DNA from 4 places in the Streptomyces sp. NPDC058240 genome. Region 1 is predicted to be linked to each of the others. Evidence: riboswitches for the same ligand, from Rfam matches in the RefSeq annotation. Region 1 holds a riboswitch; each other region holds the start of a gene.
The links. A riboswitch is a leader RNA that binds a small molecule or an ion and turns the genes downstream of it on or off. The one in region 1 is predicted to bind cyclic di-AMP.
Positions count from the first base shown of each region.

Region 1 (4,688 bases):
CCCGCGATCTCGTCCCTCGGCACTCCCCCGCCGCCCACCAGCCGGTCGAACACCAGCCCGTCCACGCAGGCCAGCAGCGTGAGCGTCCGGCCCTCGGCGTCGGCCACGCCCTGCGCGTCCAGGAAGACCCGCACGGCCTCGCGTGCCGCGTTCTCGCGCGGCACGAGGATCTCCCGCAGCTCCGGGTGACGCACACTCTCGACCGCGCACGCGTAGCGGGCGAGCGACCTCTGCCGACCCCGACCGGCCAGCCGCCACTCGACGAAGCCGGCGAGCCCGTCCGTCAGTTCGTCGGCGTCGCGCGGCATCCCCGCCTGCTCGCCGGCCGCCTGCAGCTCCGCCTGGTCGAGGGCGACGAGCCGCCGCACGAGCCCGGTGAGCAGCGCCTACCGGGTACGGAAGTACGCCGAGGTGGTGCCCGGCGGCAGGTCCGCCGCCCGGTCCACGGCCCGGTGGGTCAGGCCGCGCATCCCCGCCTCGGCCAGTCCCTGCTCGTCGGATTCGATGTGACGTCCGTCGACCGCTCCGACTCCTCGCGGGTGCGCCTCACCGCCGGTGACACCCGCCTCGACGCGGATCTGGTCGTGGCCGCCTACGGCATCGGCAGCCGATTGCGCTCCCAGCTCTTCCCGGGGCACCCCGGTCCGGCCTACAGCGGCTCGACCGTGCTGCGCGCCATCATCGAGTCCCCGGTCGACCTGAGTGCCGACTTCGAGCTCACCTGGGGGCCGGGGGCCGAGTTCGGCCACATCGCCTTCACGGACGGCCGGGCCGAGTGGCACGCGGTGCTCAACGCCCCTGCCGGTGTGCGCCATTCGGATCCCCTCGCCGAGGTCCGCCGCAGGTTCGGCGGCTGGCACGACCCCATTCCCGCGCTGCTGGCGGCGACCCGGCCCGACGCCGTCCTGCACCATGACGTCGACGAACTGGTCGTCCCGCTCCCTTCCTACGCGGTGGGCCGGGTCGCCCTGCTCGGCGATGCGGCCCATGCCATGACACCGAACCTCGGCCAGGGGGCGTGCCAGGCCTTGGAGGACGCGGCGACACTGGCCGCCGCGCTCCGCACCGAGCCCACTGTCGAGTCGGCGCTCGGCCGCTACGACGCCGAACGCCGGCCCCGCAGCCAGTCGGTCGCCCGAGCCGCCCGCCAGGCCGGCCGGATGGGTCAGCGGCTGTCCCGGCCGGCGGCCGTCGCGCTGCGCAACACGGCACTGCGCCTCGCACCGTCCCGCGTCACCGTCCGCACGATCCTGCGCCACGCCGACTGGACGCCCCCGCGGCCGGGGTGACCGCGGGGGCGACGGCCCGGAGACCGTTCGTTCCGTATGTCAGTAGGCCCCGGAGACGTTGTCGATGGAGCCGTACTTGGCGGCCGCGTAGTTGCACGCTGCCGTGATGTTGGCGACGGGGTCGTAGCTGTCCATCGCCGTGCCGGGCACGTGGTAGGCCCGGAACGTCGGATCGATGATCTGGAGGAGGCCCTTGGACGGCGTTCCGGCGGCGGCGTTCGAGTCCCATTTGTTGATGGCGAGGCGATTACCGGAGGACTCGCGCATGACGTTGCGATGGATACCGTTGTAGCTGCCGGGAATGCCGTGCTGGGCCATGACGGCCAGCGACTCCTTGATCCAGCCGTCCAGATCGTCCGTGTACGCCGCGGTCGGCGCGGCGGCACTGACGGTCTGCGCCGGCGCCGCCGAGGCGGCGTGGGCACCGATCAGCGGAAGCATGAGTGCGGCGGCACCCGTGCCCAGGGCGATGAAGCCCCTGGTCAGCGAGGTGGGCCTGCGACGACGGTACGTACCCGTTGAGGTCATGATGGATTCCTCTCCGTCGCCTGCGAGGTGAGCTGTCGGGTTCGGGCTGGAGATGCCTGGCCGCACACGAATGCGACTTCACCCCGAGCCGTTCCGGATACCGGATCGGCGGCTTACCTGGGTTCCCCGCTCCTGCCGTACACGAGTGGGTGGGATTGCCGGACGGCGGCAGGATTCGGCGTTCCGTCCGGATTGACGGTGACCGTAGGCGAGAAGGACCGAAAGGGACAAGCCCCTAATTTCCGAATGCAATTCACTTACAAGATCGAGTCATCAGAATCGGGGTAATCCACCTCACATCGAACGGTCCGCTTTCCTTGCGCGGAAAGGGAACCGAATTGCACGGTGCGACACCCGAGGGCTCGAACGTGACTCGCGCCACGAAATACCAAAAGGGGCATATCGCCCCACGCTCGAAAGTCACAATTGCGCCAAATGACCCTTTATCGGCCAAAAGGTCAACCGCCTTGGATCGCTCATACAGGACGTACGCGTCGTCGTCCGAGGCCCACGCCCGGGCCCCCACCCGAAACCGGGAGGCATTGCCATCGCTCCTCCCCGTGGTTATGGTTTTGATGTCCTGTTGTCTCCGATAGAGGTGGACGTTGCGCATCTGAGGTTCGCGAACATCGCGCCGTACGGCACAGCCCGTACGCCCGTCACGCTGTAGCAGTGCTCCGCGCTGCCCGTGACCCCGCGTGGATGCGACCTCGGTGCATGAGCCGTCCCTCTGTCTTCCGGACGCCGCACCTTTCTCTGCTGCTCGGTCGCCGCGTGGTGCTCGCATACGAAGCCCCCATCACCACGCTTGCGAATGCGAGGAACACCATGGCGACACCCACCACCCCCCACGCCTCCCTCACCTGCTCGGCCCTGTCCTTCCGGTGGCCGGACGGCACGACGGTCTTCGACGGACTCTCGTTCAGCATCGGCCGGGGCCGCATCGGTCTCGTCGGCACCAACGGCGCGGGCAAGTCCACACTGCTGCGGCTGCTCGCCGGTCGACTGCGCCCGTCCCAGGGTTCGGTGACCGTGGGCGGCAGCCTCGCCCACCTTCCACAGAACATCACCCTCGACACGACACTGCGGGTGGACCAGGCCCTGGGCATCGCCGAACGGCGCGACGCGCTGCGTGCCATCGAGGCCGGCGATGTCGACGAGAAGCACTTCGAGACGATCGGCAACGACTGGGACGTGGAGGAAAGGGCCCTGGCGACACTGGGCTCACTCGGACTCGGCGGCGTCGAACTGGACCGCACCGTCGGCCAGTTGTCCGGCGGGGAGACCGTCCTGCTGCGCCTGGCAGCGCTGCTGCTGGAGCGTCCCGATGTCCTCCTCCTGGACGAGCCCACCAACAACCTCGACATGTTCGCGCGCCGGAGGCTCTACGAGGCCGTCGACTCCTGGCGCTCGGGCGTACTGGTCGTGGTCAGCCATGACCGCGAACTGCTGGAGCGCGTGGACCGCATCGCCGAACTGCGCGCCGGGTCCGTGAACTGGTACGGCGGTGGCTGGTCCGCGTACCAGGAGGCCGTGGCCACCGAACAGGAGGCCGCCGGACGGATGTTGCGGGCCGCGGAGGCCGATGTGCGCCGCCAGAAACGCGAGTTGGAGGAGACCCAGGTGAAACTGGCCCGGCGCCAGAGGACCGGCAGGAAGATCGAGGCCGAGGGGAGCCTCCCGAAGATCCTGGCCGGCCGCCGCAAGCGGTCCGCGCAGGAGTCGGCGGGCAAACTTCGAGGCGTCCACGAGGCGCGGCTCGGCGAGGCACGCGAGCGCCGGGAGGAGGCCGCGGACGCGATCCGCGACGATGCCGAGATCCGCGTGAGCCTTCCCCACACGGCGGTGCCCGCCGGACGCAGCGTGTTGAACCTGCACGAGTTGCGCCCCCGGTTCGGCAGGCTGCGCGAGGGCAGTCTCCGGGTGCAGGGACCCGAGCGGATCGCGCTCGTCGGTCGCAACGGCGCCGGGAAGACGACCCTGCTGCGCACGATCACCGGTGAGCTGGCCCCCTTGTCCGGCGAGGCCAGGACCTTCGTGCCGACGCGGTTCCTTCCGCAGCGGCTCGACGTGCTGGACGAGGAGCTGAGCGTCGCGGCGAACGTGGCCCGCATGGCGCCCGGGGTCACCGACAACCACATCCGTGCCCAGCTCGCGCGCTTCCTGTTCCGGGGGAAGCGCGCGGAGCAGCCGGCGGGCACGCTGTCGGGCGGCGAACGCTTCCGCGCCGCCCTCGCGGCGACGATGCTCGCCGCACCGGCCCCGCAGCTGCTGATGATGGACGAACCGACCAACAACCTCGACATCGCCAGCGCGCGGCAGCTGACCGGTGCGCTGGAGTCCTACGAGGGCGCACTGCTGATCGCCAGTCACGATCTGCCGTTCCTCGAATCGGTCGGCATCACCCGGTGGCTGCTGGTCGCGGAGGAGCTCCGGGAGACCACCGCACAGGAGGTGGGCGATCTGCTGGCGACGCCGGAGCACGCGAGCCCGGCCTGATCCGGACGAGAGGCCCGAGGGGGTGCGGGCCTTCGCATGACGTCATCCGGACCGCCATGCGAGGGAGGCCCGCACCCCTGCCGGGATCAGAGCCTGTCGATGATCTTGTTCATCTGCTCGATCTCTGCGGTCTGAGCCGTGACGACAACGCCGGCGAGCTTCTTCGCGTCGGCGTTGTCGCCGTTCTTCTGCTCGTCCTCGGCCATGGTGACCGCGCCCCGGTGGTGGCCGATCATGAGCTGGGCGAACTTCTTGTCGAAGTCCCTGCCCTTGGCGGCCGCCAGGTCGCCCATGTCCTTGCCGGACATCATTCCGGGCATTCCCGAACCGTCCGAGCCGTGGTCCATCCCGGGCATGTCACCGGTGGCGGCC
Region 1 is NZ_JBHVWT010000023.1:37,387-42,074, reverse strand. It holds gene ACFVX4_RS28305 (TetR family transcriptional regulator C-terminal domain-containing protein) at 1-383, opposite strand, end outside; partial or broken gene ACFVX4_RS28300 (FAD-dependent monooxygenase) at 393-1,289, shown strand; gene ACFVX4_RS28295 (transglycosylase SLT domain-containing protein) at 1,329-1,817, opposite strand; cyclic di-AMP (ydaO/yuaA leader) riboswitch at 1,822-2,008, opposite strand; gene ACFVX4_RS28290 (ABC-F family ATP-binding cassette domain-containing protein) at 2,646-4,316, shown strand; gene ACFVX4_RS28285 (DUF305 domain-containing protein) at 4,403-4,663, opposite strand.

Region 2 (4,688 bases), on a different contig from region 1:
TGTACTTGGCGACGCGGTCCGAGCGGGCCGGGGCGCCGGTCTTGATCTGGCCGCAGTTCACGGCGACCGCGAGGTCGGCGATGGTGACGTCCTCGGTCTCACCGGAGCGGTGCGACATCATGCACTTGAAGCCGTTGCGCTGGGCCAGCTCGACGGCGTCCAGGGTCTCGGTCAGCGAGCCGATCTGGTTGACCTTGACGAGCAGGGCGTTGGCGGAGCCCTCCTCGATGCCGCGGGCCAGGCGCTCCGGGTTGGTGACGAAGAGGTCGTCGCCGACGATCTGCACCTTGGCGCCGAGCTTGTCGGTGATGACCTTCCAGCCGGCCCAGTCGTCCTCGTACAGCGGGTCCTCGATGGAGACCAGCGGGTACGCGGAGACGAGCTCCTCGTAGTACTCGGTCATCTCGGCGGCCGAGCGGGACTTGCCCTCGAACTCGTACTTGCCGTCCTTGTAGAACTCGGACGCGGCGACGTCGAGCGCGAGCGCGATGTCCTTGCCGGGGGCGTAGCCGGCTTCCTTGATGGCCTCGACGATGAGGTCGAGGGCGGCGCGGTTGGACTCCAGGTTCGGCGCGAAGCCGCCCTCGTCGCCGAGACCGGTCGAAAGACCCTTGGTCTTCAGTACCTTCTTCAGCGTGTGATAGACCTCGGCACCCCAGCGCAGCGCCTCGGAGAAGGACTCCGCGCCGATCGGCGCGATCATGAACTCCTGGATGTCCACGTTGGAGTCGGCGTGCGAACCGCCGTTGAGGATGTTCATCATCGGAACGGGCAGCAGGTGCGCGTTCGGGCCGCCGAGGTAGCGGAACAGCGGCAGGTCCGAGGCCTCGGAGGCGGCGTGGGCGACGGCCAGCGAGACGCCGAGGATGGCGTTGGCGCCGAGCGAGCCCTTGTTCTCGGTGGCGTCCAGGTCGAACATCGCCTGGTCGATCAGCCGCTGCTCGGTGGCGTCGTAGCCGACGAGCTCCGGGCCGATCTGCTCGATCACGGCGAGGACGGCCTTCTCGACGCCCTTGCCCTGGTAGCGGTTGGGGTCACCGTCGCGAAGCTCGATGGCCTCGAACGCACCGGTGGAGGCGCCGGACGGAACGGCAGCACGGCCCGTGCTGCCGTCGTCGAGGCCGACCTCTACCTCGACCGTGGGGTTTCCGCGGGAGTCGAGGATTTCCCGGGCTACGACGACGTCGATGGACGGCACGAGGCATCTCCTTCTGGGATATGACGCTGGTTGTGCAGGGTCGCTTTGGCCTTGCGACAAGAGCCTAACCGGCCCGGCCCGCTGAGCCCGACGACCGCCCGACCCCTGGGACGAAAAAGGACCCGAGGGCGCACATTGGCGGGCAAACAGGCAGAAATTTACTGGCCAGTAACTACAACACTTGAACGGTCCGGCGCTCCCCCGAGCACAGACGGCCGAACCCCGGCCCGGCGCGTACGGGGGAATGCGCGCCGGGCCGGGGTGCTCGGGGAGGAGAGAGCCTCGACTACTTCGTCAGGTGCAGCTGCTGACCCGGGTAGATCAGGTCGGCGTTCTTGACGATGTCCTTGTTCAGCTCGAACAGCTGCTGCCAGCCGCCCTCGACCTTGTGGTCGGCCGCGATCTTGCTGAGGGAGTCGCCGGAGACGACCTTGTACTCGCCGTCGCCCTTCTTGACCTTCTCGCCGGTCGGGGTGGTGACGGTCTTCTTCGACTCGGCCTGCGGGGCGGCGGAGCGCTCCGAGCGGGAGGCGGCGGGGGCCTCGGTGCGCTCGCTCTGCCTCGGCTGGGCCGACTGCGACTGCTGCTTCGGGGCGGCCGGGGCGCTCTGCTGCTCGGAGGCGCCGGAGCTCGCGGTGGAGTTCGAGGAGGAGCCGGTGCTGACGCCCGGGTCGACACCGTCGTTGGTCAGGTTGCCGGCGCCGGCGCAGGACCAGGCACCCGGGCCCTGCATGTCGAGGAGCTTCTCGGCGGTGGCGATCTGCTGGGCCTTGGTGGCCAGGTCGGCACGGGCGGCGTACTGCGTACCGCCGGCGGCGGCCCAGCTGGACTGCGAGAACTGCAGACCGCCGTAGTAGCCGTTGCCGGTGTTGATGGACCAGTTGCCGCCGGACTCGCACTGGGCGACGGCGTCCCAGGTGGCGACGGAGGCGGCGGAGGCGCTGGTCGCACCCATCAGGGGCACGGCGACGGCGGCACCGGCGACACCGGCGAGCGTGGCGATACGGACGGCCTTGGACGGGCGGCGGTGCTTGCCCTTGCTGGAAAGCAGCATGGAACTTCTCCTCACCGACGCCTACGAGGTGAGCTGTCGGGTTCGGGCCAAGTGAGTTGCCCGGTCGCACGTCCTAGCACGCGACTTCACCCCAAGCCGGTCCTGATGCGTCTTTCGACGATCGGGCCCGGCGCTTACCTGGGTCCCCCGCTCCTGCCTACGGCGCTTTACGCGTCTGTTCCCTTCGACCGACGGCAGGATTCGGCGTGACGGTCGACGGGGCCCGCGGTGCGAGCGGTTCCGACCGTAAACATACGCAACCCTCACATTCAAAGATGGACACATCGGACAATCAACCCGTACTTGCATCTGAAGAACCGTCGTTTCCGCAGGTGGGACGTGATGCGGAAGGGCCTCCCAGGCGCGACACGCCAGTTGACGCAAAGAGACCCATGTCTCACTTACGCATAAGCGGACATAGGTCCCTGAACTACCCCGATTTTTGAGGTGCTTTTAGTCGATTATCAGACTGCTCTCACTGGGCCTTCACATCGAGATCGAGGCTCTGGCCAGGGAGGATGAGGTCCGGGTCGGAGCCGACGGCACCCTTATTGGCCTCATAGAGCGCGGGCCAGCCTCCGGGAACCTTCTGTGCATCAGCAATCGACCAGAGGTTGTCGCCGGGCCGGACGGTGTACGCGCCGTCAGCCGCCGGCTCGGCCGTGTCGCGCGCGCCGTTGCCGCCACGGGAGGCGTGGCGGCCCGACTCACGGCCGCCGCCGTCCGTGTCGCGACTCCCCGCGGTGGCCGGCGCGCCGCGGTGCTTGCCACCCGCATCACTGGACGAGTCGGGTGAATCGGACGTGTCACGGGGCGCACCGGAGGACGCTCCGGGAGACGGAGTGGTCGAAGCCGAGGGCTTCGGGGACGGCGAGGCCTTCCTTGACGGCTTGTCGGCCCCGTCCGAGCCGTCCGCACCGTCCACGGCGTCCGAGCCGTCCGAGGCGCTCCCGGACGGCGTGGCGTCGTCGGACGGGTCCGCCGACGCGTCGTCAGCCGGCTTCGCGCTCCCGGTCGGGTCGTCGGCGGGAACGGAGCCCGGGTCGACCCCCGGCGGCGTCCCGTCCACCGCGAGGCCGGAGATGACCGCACAGCTGGGCCAGGCCCGCGGGCCCCGGTCATCCAGGACCTTCTCGGCCACCTCTATCTGCTGCGCCCGGCTGGCGAGGTCCGCGCGCTCCGCGTACGCCTCACCGCCGTACGCCTTCCAGGTCTCCGGCGAGAACTGCAGGCCGCCGTAGTAGCCGTTCCCGAAGTCCGCACTCCACGCGCCGCCGCTCTCGCACTCGGCCACCCGGTCCCAGGTCGTGGCGTCGGCCGCGTGCGCACCGGACGCGCCGAGCAGCGGGATGGCGATCGCCGATCCGGTCACGCCCGCGGCGACGACGATGGCGGGTGCCTGACGGGGGCGACGGTGTCTGCCGTTCGCGGAGCCCATGGGGTTGCCTTCCGTGTGACTGACATGTGACTGGTGAGTCGAACGGTGAACCTAGCGGGACTCGAACGCGCGTCACAAGTCGATGCAGCGCAGATCACGCGAAAGTCACAGAACTGACGGAGTGTCACTTCTGGTGGTCGCGGGCCCCGGCGTGAACTCCACGGGGAGCGTGCGAAGTCCACGCATGATGAGCCCGCCACGCCACCGCAAATCGGTAGGTTCCACCGCAAGTCGCAGGTCCGGAAGGCGGTTCAGAAGCGTGGCGAGCGCGGTCTGTCCCTCCAGCCGGGCGAGCGGCGCTCCCAGGCAGTAGTGGATGCCGTGCCCGTATCCGAGGTGCTGATTGTCACGCCGTGCGAGGTCGAGCGTGTCGGGGTCCTCGAAGCGCTCCGGGTCGCGGTCGGCCGCGGCGAGCACCACGAGCACGGGGTCCCCGGCCTCGATGTCCTGCCCGCCGAGCGTCAGCGCTTCGGTGGCGAACCGCCAGGTGGCCAGCTCCACCGGGCCGTCGTACCGCAGCAGTTCCTCGATCCCGGTCTCCAGCAGCCCGCTCTCCCCCGAGTCGAGCGAGTGCTGGAGCCGTTCGCGCTGCCCCGGGTTGCGCAGCAGCGCGTAGACCCCGTTGCCGATGAGATTGACCGTCGTCTCGAATCCGGCGAAGAGCAGGATGAAGGCCATGGCCGCGGCCTCGTTCTCGGTGAGGTGCTCGCCGTGGTCGCTGGCCCGGATCAGCCCGGAGATCAGGTCGTCCCCCGGGTTCTCCCGCTTGCGGTGGATCAGTTCGGCGAGATAGCCGCGCATCTTCTTCACCGATCTGGCCACCCCGCCGCGCGGACCGCCGCCGTGGCGGATCATCATGCCCGCCCAGTCCCGGAAGTCGTCCTGGTCCTCGGGCGGGACGCCGAGCAGATCGCAGATCGCGTAGATGGGGAGCGGGAAGGCGAAGTCGTGGATGAGGTCCGCCTTCCCCTCCTCGATGAAGCGGTCGATGAGGCGGT
Region 2 is NZ_JBHVWT010000005.1:306,684-311,371, reverse strand. It holds gene eno (phosphopyruvate hydratase) at 1-1,198, opposite strand, end outside; gene ACFVX4_RS13445 (transglycosylase family protein) at 1,485-2,252, opposite strand; cyclic di-AMP (ydaO/yuaA leader) riboswitch at 2,256-2,427, opposite strand; gene ACFVX4_RS13440 (transglycosylase family protein) at 2,728-3,690, opposite strand; gene ACFVX4_RS13435 (cytochrome P450) at 3,796-4,688, opposite strand, start outside.
Region 2: linked by a shared signal. The riboswitch ahead of ACFVX4_RS13445 (transglycosylase family protein) and the one ahead of ACFVX4_RS28295 (transglycosylase SLT domain-containing protein) in region 1 are both predicted to bind cyclic di-AMP.

Region 3 (4,688 bases), on a different contig from region 1:
CGAGCGGGAAGACCTGAAGGTCGGAGGAGCCCAGCTTACGAAGAGAAGTCATGAGTGGAACAACGAATTCCGGCGGGTCCGCTATTCCGGGTGCTCGCCGTTCTCCGGGCCGGTCGTGACCGATCCCCGCACCACTCACAACGGATTCCGGACCGGTCGCAGGAGGCCCCCGCAAGAGGTCCCCGCACTGCTCGCAACGGGTTCCCGCACCACTCGCAGGACATTCCCGCACTGCTCACAACAGACCGGCAGCCCTGACGTCGGGGGGTGAGCGTCAGGGCTGCCGGGGTTCATCGGGGCGGGCGTCGCCTCAGAGGCTTTCGGGTGACCTCGGATCGGAAAAGCGGACGCGGTCTGGTGCGTGCGATCCCAAGGCGGAGGAGGGAGGCGACGCGGAGCGTCGTCGACGACGACAACGCGGGAAGCGTGCGTGCCAGGGCGTGGCCGCCCGGTCCGAGGTCACCCGACAGCCTCTCAGGGGTTGAGGCCCTTGTCCCGGAGCCAGGCCATCGGGTCGATGCCCGAACCGCCGGCGGTGTGGACCTCCAGGTGGAGGTGCGGCCCGGTCACGTTGCCGGTCGCGCCGACCCGGCCGATCGTCTCACCGGTGCTGACCTTCTGGCCGACACCGACGCCGATCGAGGACTGGTGGCAGAACCACAGCTCCGTACCGTCGTCGAGCTCCAGCACCGTGCGGTAGCCGTACGCACCGGACCAGCCGGCCGACTTGACCGTGCCGCTGTGGATGGCCTTGATCGGGGTGCCGGTCGGGGCCGCGAAGTCGAGGCCGGTGTGGTAGCCGGAGGACCACATCGAGCCGGCTTCGCCGAAGGTCGAGGTGATCGTGTACGAGGAGGTCGGGATGGCGTAGCTGGCGGCGAGCTTGGCGAGCCGCAGGGCCTCCGCCTTCTTCTTGGCCTCTTCCTCCGCCTTCTTCTTCTCGGCGGCGGCCTTGGCCTTGGCCTCGTCCTGCTGCTTCTTGGCCTCGGCGGCGGCCTTCTCCGCGGCTTCCTTCTCCTGGGTCGCCTTGGCCTCGGCGGCGGCGGCGTCCTGCTGCTGCTCGGCCTGCTGGAGGATGCGGGCGCGGAGCGCCTCGCCGGCGTCCGTCGTGCCCTGCTCGGCCTCGGCGGTGGTGAGGCCGGCGGTGGTGAGCGGGGCGGAAGCGGCTGCGATCTCGGCCTTGTCCGCCTCGGACTCGCCGGAGAACAGGGAGCCCACGCCGGGAAGGGACTTGGCGTCGGGGAGGTTGTCCGAGATGGCGTCGGGCACGGAGATGGAGACCGGCGGCTTGCCCTGCGCGGTGGCCATGCCGCCCGCGCCGACCGCCGCTATGACGCCGACACCCAGCACCGTGGAGCTGCGGGCGAGTCCGTTGCGCTGCTTGGCGACGCGGTGCCTGCCGCGTACCGGGCGGACGGACTCCTCGGTGGGGTTCCACTCGTCCCAACCGCGTTCGGACTCAACGTCGTTGCCGTCGGCGCGGAAGTCGGCACGGAGGTCGGCGCGGAAGTCGCTGCCGAACTCACCGGTGAAGTCGCCGCCCGGCTCGGTGCCGTAGTCGGTTCCGAACGCCGTCGCCGTCCCGGTGGGTGCGAAATCGGCGCCGTGGCCGGAGTCCGGCCGGGGGCCGAAGTCGGCGCCGTAACCGGTGCCGTAGTCGGGATTGAACCGGGACGGGGCCTCGGGGGCAGGCTTGTTGGACGCCACGGGGGCGCACTCCTTTCCTTCCTTCTCGCCTACCGGGTTAGCTGACGGGTTCGGAGCAGGAAGGTCTCCTACGGACCCCTCCGTCTCTCACGAGACACAGGTGTCCGATTCACCCCATGTAGGTGGTTCCCCGGTTCCCTTGCGGAATTCGGCGCTCGCGCACGGTGCCGCCATTGATGACGGCTGGGACGACCGCGCTGCGTTATCGAACGTTAATAGACACCGGGGCCGTATTCCAAGCTGTTCCCACTGATCGTTCACGTCTTTGGCCTGGACTTTACGGGACATAGCCGGGTGGAATCGGACGAGTTGACCGCCCCTCAGCCACTACCCCGATTCTGACGTTGCGTCAAATGTTATGCGGAGTGGCGCCTTTCGATTACGCACGGTGGCATCGCGCGTTCCGCCCCTCGCATCGCCCGTCCCGTCCCCTCACGCCTCGCGTTCCGCCCCTCACGTGGTCTCCGCGCCAACGATCCGCACGGTCCTCCGCCGGTCCGGCTGCCCCTCCGCGGGACGTACGACCGCGAGCAACGCCATGTCGTCGGTCGTCTCGCCGCCCGTGTACAGCCGCACGTCATCGGTCAGCGCGGACAGCAGCTCCTCGGGCCCCGGAAAGATCCGCCCGCGCAACCGGGCCGCCGGGTCGTAGAAGACCCCATCGGCGTTCCGCGCCTCGGAGAGGCCGTCCGTGTAGAGGAGCAGGGTCGTCCCGGCCGGCAGATCCCACTCGTCCGTCCGCTCCGGCCATACCCCCAGGCCCATGCCGAGCGGCAGCGCGGGCACGGAGGGCTTCAGCACCTCCAGCGCCCCGTCCGGGTGCAGCAGGATCGGCTCGGGGTGACCGCGGTTGACGATCCGCACCCGGGACAGCCCGGACGGGATCTCGGCCAGCACGGCGGTGATGAAGCCCTCCAGCACATCGAGCCCGCCCCGTCGCGCCTCCTCCCGGGCCAGCGCCCGCTCCAGCCGCCTCGCCACCCCTTCCAGCGAGGACTCCTGCTCAGCCGCCTCGCGGAACGCCCCGATGACCACCGCCACCGTCTCCACGGCGTCGAGCCCCTTGCCCCGTACGTCCCCGACCACCAACCGCACCCCCCACGGGGTGTCCGAAACGGCGAACAGGTCGCCGCCGACGAACTCGTCCGCCTGCGCCGCCTCGTACCGCGCCGCGACCTGCAGTCCGCCGGTCCGGTCGGCCGGCTGCGGCAGCACCGCGCGCATGGCCGTCTCCGCGACGAACCGCGCGGAGGCCAGCTGCTCGTTGCTGCGCCGCACGACCCCGTTGATCACGACCGCGAGGACGGAGACGGTGGCCAGGGTGAGCAGCTCGATCAGCGGCACGGCCTGCGGCAACGTATTGCTGAACAGCCGCAGTGCGATGACGGCCAGCATCGAGGCGATACCGGTGCGGATGGTGCTGGCCAGCGAGAAGAACGGGGCGGCGATCAGCGGAGCGGCCACGAACAACGGAATCGCGGTGAAGGTCGGCGGGGTGAGGGCGTCGAACACCAGCCCGCCGAGAATCATCAGGGCAGGCAGCGTGCGTACGAACTGCCGGGTACCGCCCCCGGCATGCCTGCCACGCCGCTTCTCCCGCTTCCACACCTGTGGTCTCCTGCCCGGTACGCGCGCGGCTGCGGACGGTACCGCGCCCCACTCCCAGGCTCGCCGGAGCGGAACGAAGCGGCGACTCCTCTTCGGCCAATGGGGCGACACCCGAGGTGCGGACCACAACGAATCAGGCCCGGCACGCTGTGTGCGTGCCGGGCCTGACTTCTTCAGTAGCGGGGACAGGATTTGAACCTGCGACCTCTGGGTTATGAGCCCAGCGAGCTACCGAGCTGCTCCACCCCGCGTCGTTGAACACAACTCTACGCCATGTCCGGCGCCCTTTTGACCACTCGGGTTCGCCCGGCCTTCATCCCGGCCGCGTCAGGAGGGGTTCGTCTCGGAGATACGGGGTGCGAAAGTGGCCTTCCCGTGGACCGCCGGCGGCTTCATCGGGTTAGCGCCCCGCTGGAGCGAGTGGAGGATCGCCAGCCCCTGGCCGACGACGCCCGCCGCCATCTCGTTGACACCGTTGGTGCCGTTGAGAACGGTGAGGTCGGCGCCGGACATGCCGCGGGCGGCGGCGTCGGCCAGGGCGGGCAGGTTCTCCACGATGCGGTTGGCCGCGATGAGCTCCTGGTTGCCGTCACGCAGCGAGGCGGCACGGACGCTGTTGGCGTCGGCCTGCGCCTGGGCGAGCGTCCGCTCGGTGTACGCGTTGCCGTCGGCCTCGAACTTCATCCGGTCCCGGGCCGCCTCCGCCAGGGTGCGCTGCCGGTAGGCCTCGGCGTCCGCCGGGCGCCGGACCTCCGCTTCCAGCCGTTGCGCGGCGAGCGAGGCCTGCCGCTCGGCCAGTGCGGTCTGCTCCTCGATGACCTCCTGCGAGGCGCGGGCCTGGGCGAGCGGCCCGGCCTGCGCGGCGCGGGCGTTGTACTGCTCTGTCTCGGCGAGGAAGCCGGCCCGCTTGAGCGCGGTGTCGCGTTCGTACTCCGCCTTGAGCGCGGCGGCCTGCTGCTCGCGCTGACTGGCTTCCTGGTCGGCCTTGGCCTCGGCGATCCGGGCCTGGCTGGCGACCGCGGCGGCGTGCGGGGCCGCGAGGTTCCTGATGTACCCGGTGGAGTCGTCGATCTCCTGGATCTGGAGGGCGTCCACCACGATGCCGAGCTTCTCCATCTCGCCGTGGCTGCCCGCGATGACCTCCTGGGAGACCCGGTTGCGCTCACGGATGATCTGCTCCACGGTCAGCCCGCCGACGATGGAACGCAGGTGCCCGGCGAAGATCTGCCCGACGAGCTCCTCCATCTGCTCCTGCTCGGTCAGGAAGCGGCGGGCCGCGTTGGCGATGGACACGGCGTCGTCGCCGACCTTGAAGACGGCCACGGCCCGGACGTTGAGGCGGATGCCCTGCTGTGTCACACAGTCCTCGGTGA
Region 3 is NZ_JBHVWT010000002.1:514,120-518,807, reverse strand. It holds gene ACFVX4_RS07630 (aldo/keto reductase) at 1-52, opposite strand, end outside; gene ACFVX4_RS07625 (M23 family metallopeptidase) at 475-1,707, opposite strand; cyclic di-AMP (ydaO/yuaA leader) riboswitch at 1,719-1,871, opposite strand; gene ACFVX4_RS07620 (PP2C family protein-serine/threonine phosphatase) at 2,161-3,315, opposite strand; tRNA gene ACFVX4_RS07615 (tRNA-Met) at 3,493-3,566, opposite strand; gene ACFVX4_RS07610 (SPFH domain-containing protein) at 3,643-4,688, opposite strand, start outside.
Region 3: linked by a shared signal. The riboswitch ahead of ACFVX4_RS07625 (M23 family metallopeptidase) and the one ahead of ACFVX4_RS28295 (transglycosylase SLT domain-containing protein) in region 1 are both predicted to bind cyclic di-AMP.

Region 4 (4,688 bases), on a different contig from region 1:
GTGGAGCGGGCAGGGGTTCGGCGGGGCCAGCCGCGCCTGGCATGCCTGGCAGCTGGCCCATGTGATTCCGGACGCGGAGAACCCGCGGCCGGTGCTCTACAACTCCTGGGAGGCGACGGGTTTCGACGTCTCGCTGGACCAGCAGCGCGCTCTCGCAGAGCGCGCCGCCGCGATGGGCGTCGAGCTGTTCGTGGTGGACGACGCGTGGTTCGGGCAGCGGACCAGTGACCGGGCCGGGCTCGGCGACTGGACGCCGAATCCGGACCGCTTCCCCGGCGGGCTGAAGCCGCTCGCCGACGAAGTGCACGGGCTCGGCATGCAGTTCGGCATCTGGGTCGAACCGGAAATGGTCAACGCCGACAGTGAGCTCTATCGCGCGCACCCCGACTGGGTGCAGCACTTCCCCGGCCGGGCGCGGACGGAGTACCGCAACCAGCTGGTGCTCAATCTGGCCCGCCCCGATGTGCAGGCATATCTCTGGGAGCAGCTGGACACGCTGCTCTCCGGCACGCCCGTCGATTATGTGAAATGGGATTTCAATCGCTGCTTCACCGATGCTGGCTGGCCGGGCGAGGAGTACCCGCAGAAGCTCTGGATCGAGCACGTGAACGGCCTGTATGCGCTGATCGACCGGCTCAGGGCCGCGCATCCCACGGTCGCGTTCGAGTCCTGCTCGGGCGGCGGCGGCCGGGTCGACCTGGGGATTCTGTCCCGTACGGACCAGGTGTGGACCTCCGACAACACTGACCCGCTCGACCGTCTCGCCATCCAGGAGGGCTTCGGCCACATCCACCCGGCCCGGGTGATGGCAGCCTGGGTCACCGACAGCCCGAATCACCAGCTCAACGGCAGGGTCAGCTCGCTGCGCTTCCGCTTCGTGAGTGCCATGGCCGGTGTGCTCGGGGTCGGCGGGGACCTCACCGAATGGGGCGAGGAGGAGCTGGCCGAGGCGCGGACCTGGGTGGAGCTCTACAAGGAGATCCGGCCGGTCGTGCAGCACGGCGCGCTGTACCGGCTGCGCGAGCCGCGGGGCGGACTCAGCGCGGTCCAGTACGTCCACGGGGTGGAGACCGTGGTCCTGATGTGGCTGGAGGCGCAGCGATACGGGGAGCGGCCCCCGGCCCTGCGGCTGCGCGGGCTCGATCCCGAAGCGACGTACACCTGCCTGGACACGGGGGCCGTGCACCACGGTTCGGCACTGCTGCACCAGGGGCTGCACAGCGGACTTCGGGGCGATCTCGACGCGCGGGTGCTGAGGCTCCGGCGGGGGTGACGGACAGGGCATGTCCGTAATGCGGGCCTTTGTCTGAATATGGCCCGCTTGTACGGGAGATGATCGCCGCCTCGTGAGCGGGATCATATCCGTGACGGTGTGTGGTGACGGGCGAGTTGGGCATTCCGTACGCGGCGCGGAAAGCCAAGATCCTTAATCCACGGAGTGTGACCGGAATTCCGCGCCGATTTCCCGGCGCGGATTTCGGCATGGAACCTGTGGCTTGTTCTCGTCGTCCCGACTCGCTTACGGTCACCGTCAATCCGGACGGACCGCCTAATCCTGCCGCCGCCCGGAATTCACATCCACTCATCGCGTGGCAGGAGCGGGGGAACCAGGTAAGCCGCCGACCGGAGAAATCCGGCCGGCTAGGGGTGAAGTCGCGCTCAGCGCGGCCGGGCATCTCCAGCCCGAACCCGACAGCTCACCTCGCAGGCGCCGGAGAGGAAATACGCCATGCCCATATCGGGTAAGCACCGCCGTCCGAAGTTCGGCCCCATCGCCCGTGGCGTCGCCGCGGCAGGCGCCGGTGGCGCCGTCCTCGCGCTGCCGCTGCTCGGTGCCACCGGTGCCCACGCCGCGGACCAGGCCGCCCCGGCCGCCGCCACGCACGCCGAGCCGGTCGCGCAGAAGCAGGCCGCCACCACGACGTACTCCGTCGTCTCCGGCGACTACCTGTCGAAGATCGCCGCCGAGCACAAGATCAAGGGCGGCTGGGAGAAGCTGTACCAGGACAACCGCAAGGTCGTCGGCAAGGACCCCAGCCTGATCTTCCCGGGCATGAAGCTGACCCTCGGCGCCAAGGCGACCGGCGACGCCGCGCCCACCGGTGCCGGCACCGGCTCGTCCCTCCCGTCGAAGGCGCTCTCGGCTCCCTCGAAGGCCGCGGAGAAGTCCGCCCCGGCCAAGTCCGTGACCGCCGTCCCGCAGTCCAAGGCCCCGGCCTCCGCCCCGGCCGCCCAGAGCAGCGGCTCCGGCTACGTCCACCCGGTCCCCGGCAACCACACCACCAACTACCGCGCCTCCGGCTCCAACTGGTCCAGCGGCAGCCACACCGGGATCGACTTCCCCGTCTCCACCGGCACCAGCGTGAAGGCCATCACCTCCGGCACCGTCGTCGCCGCCGGCTGGGGCGGCGCGTACGGCAACCAGGTCGTCATCAAACACACCGACGGCCACTACTCGCAGTACGGCCACCTGTCCTCCCTCTCCGTCTCGGTGGGCCAGGCCGTGAGCGCCGGTCAGCAGGTCGGCCTCTCCGGCGCCACCGGCAACGCCACCGGCCCGCACCTGCACTTCGAGGTCCGCACGGGCCCGGCGTACGGCTCGGACATCGACCCGATCGCCTTCCTGGCCTCGCACGGCATCTACGTCTGAGCGGAACGGCCGGGCAGCTGAGCAACAAAGCATGACCTGAGCAACACGGAAGGGGCGGTGCGCGGCGGCGCACCGCCCCTTCCGCTTATTCCCCCTTTACCAAAACCTGACCGGGTGGTCTATCTCACCACCCGTCAACCCCATATTACGGTCGCGTAGGTCACATTCGGCGGTGCAGGATAAGCGTTTGTGGCAGACGATTCGAGAAAAAATCAACGTGGCGTCATCAACCGACAGGGCGTCATCGGGTCGTACGCGGCGATTGGCGACAGCTTCACCGAGGGAGTCGGCGACCCCGGCCCGGACGGGACCTTCGTCGGCTGGGCGGACCGATTCGCGGTCCTCCTCGCGGACCAGCTCCCGGACCCCGATGCGGCGACGGGCGCCGAAGGTTCCGCGCACGGGAATTTCAGGTACGCCAATCTCGCCGTACGCGGACGCCTCCTCGACCAGATCGTCGAGGAGCAGGTACCGCGCGCCAAGGAGCTCGCACCCGACCTGGTGAGCTTCTGCGCGGGCGGCAACGACATCATCCGGCCGGGCACCGACCCCGACGACGTGGCCGAGCGCTTCGAGCGCGCGGTCGCGGAGCTGACCGAAGCGGTCGGCACGGTCATGGTCACCACCGGCTTCGACACCCGTGGCGTTCCCGTGCTGCGCCATCTGCGCGGCAAGATCGCCACGTACACCGCCCATGTACGGGCCATCGCCGACCGCTACGACTGCCCGGTCCTCGACCTGTGGTCGCTGCGGTCCGTCCAGGACAGGCGTGCCTGGGACGACGACCGGCTCCATCTGTCGGCCGAGGGACACACCAGGGTCGCGCTGCGCGCCGCCCAGGTCCTCGGCATCGATGTGCCGGCCGACCCCGACCAGGAATGGCCCCCGCAGGCACAGCGCGGCACCCTCGAAGTACGGCGCGACGACATCCACTGGGCGCGGGAGTACCTGGTTCCGTGGATCGGCCGGCGGCTGCGCGGCGAGTCCTCGGGCGACCACGTCGAAGCGAAGCGGCCGGACCTCCTGCCGCTCTAGACAGATGTCCGCGACCGCGCTGCCGCCGCTCGCCGGACCGGCCTGAACCTCAGACCGGTCCGGCGAGCGACGACAGCGGAGCAGCCGGTATGCGCTCCAGCACACCGCCCGCGAAGACGTCGTACAGCGGCAGCGTCTCCAGGTGCACGTAGCCGATGTGGCAGTCGCAGACCGCCAGCGGACAGGCGCGCGGACCGAGGGCCCGCCGGTAGCTCCCGTCGTAGAGATTGCCGAGCTCCGCCGGTACGAAATGGCAGCGCCGCACGGTGCCGTCACCGTCCACCGAGATGACCGACTCGCCGGTCCGGCAGGGCAGCCCGGCCGACCGGTGCGGATGCCGGCTGTACGGGAAGAGCGGGTCGACGGCCGTCCAGCGGTCCGCCTCCTCGTCCGTGTAGGTATGGCCCTCCGCCGCGTTCACCCAGAGATAGACCTCGTCCGGCAGCGCCGCGCGCAGCCGCCGCGCCTCGTCGAGGTGGTCGTCGAGCCCGACGACACCGACACTGTGCCGGATGCCGAGCGCGGTCAGCTCCCGGCACTTGGTGAGGAACCGCTCGTACGGTGTCTGCCCCGGGTGGTACGTGCACCACAGGGCGATCTTCTCGCGGCCCGCCTCACCGGCCTCGGCCAGCCACCCCGTACGGCTGCTGATGTTGGTCTGGATCGCGACCCGGCGGATGTGCGGCAGCCGCGCCAGCTCGACCAGGGCGCGGCGGTACCAGGAGCGGACCAGCCCCTCGCCCCACGGCGTGAACAGGACCGAGAGCCGGTCACCGGTCTGCGCCGCGGCCCACGCCGTGAACCGCTCCAGCGCGGCACGGTCGGTACGCAGCTGCTCCGGGCTGTCGCGCCGCTTGGCGAACGGGCAGTACGGACAGTCGTAGTCGCACGACGCGAGCGGGCCGCGGTAGAGGATCGTCAGGTCCATGGGGGCGCTCACTTCAGCTCGTACGCGGCCATCGCGGCCCGTACATCGGGGGAGAAGAGCTCCGGGCCCAGGGCG
Region 4 is NZ_JBHVWT010000064.1:13,679-18,366, reverse strand. It holds gene ACFVX4_RS38190 (alpha-galactosidase) at 1-1,273, shown strand, start outside; cyclic di-AMP (ydaO/yuaA leader) riboswitch at 1,570-1,726, shown strand; gene ACFVX4_RS38185 (peptidoglycan DD-metalloendopeptidase family protein) at 1,730-2,650, shown strand; gene ACFVX4_RS38180 (SGNH/GDSL hydrolase family protein) at 2,840-3,685, shown strand; gene ACFVX4_RS38175 (STM4011 family radical SAM protein) at 3,735-4,613, opposite strand; gene ACFVX4_RS38170 (STM4012 family radical SAM protein) at 4,622-4,688, opposite strand, start outside.
Region 4: linked by a shared signal. The riboswitch ahead of ACFVX4_RS38185 (peptidoglycan DD-metalloendopeptidase family protein) and the one ahead of ACFVX4_RS28295 (transglycosylase SLT domain-containing protein) in region 1 are both predicted to bind cyclic di-AMP.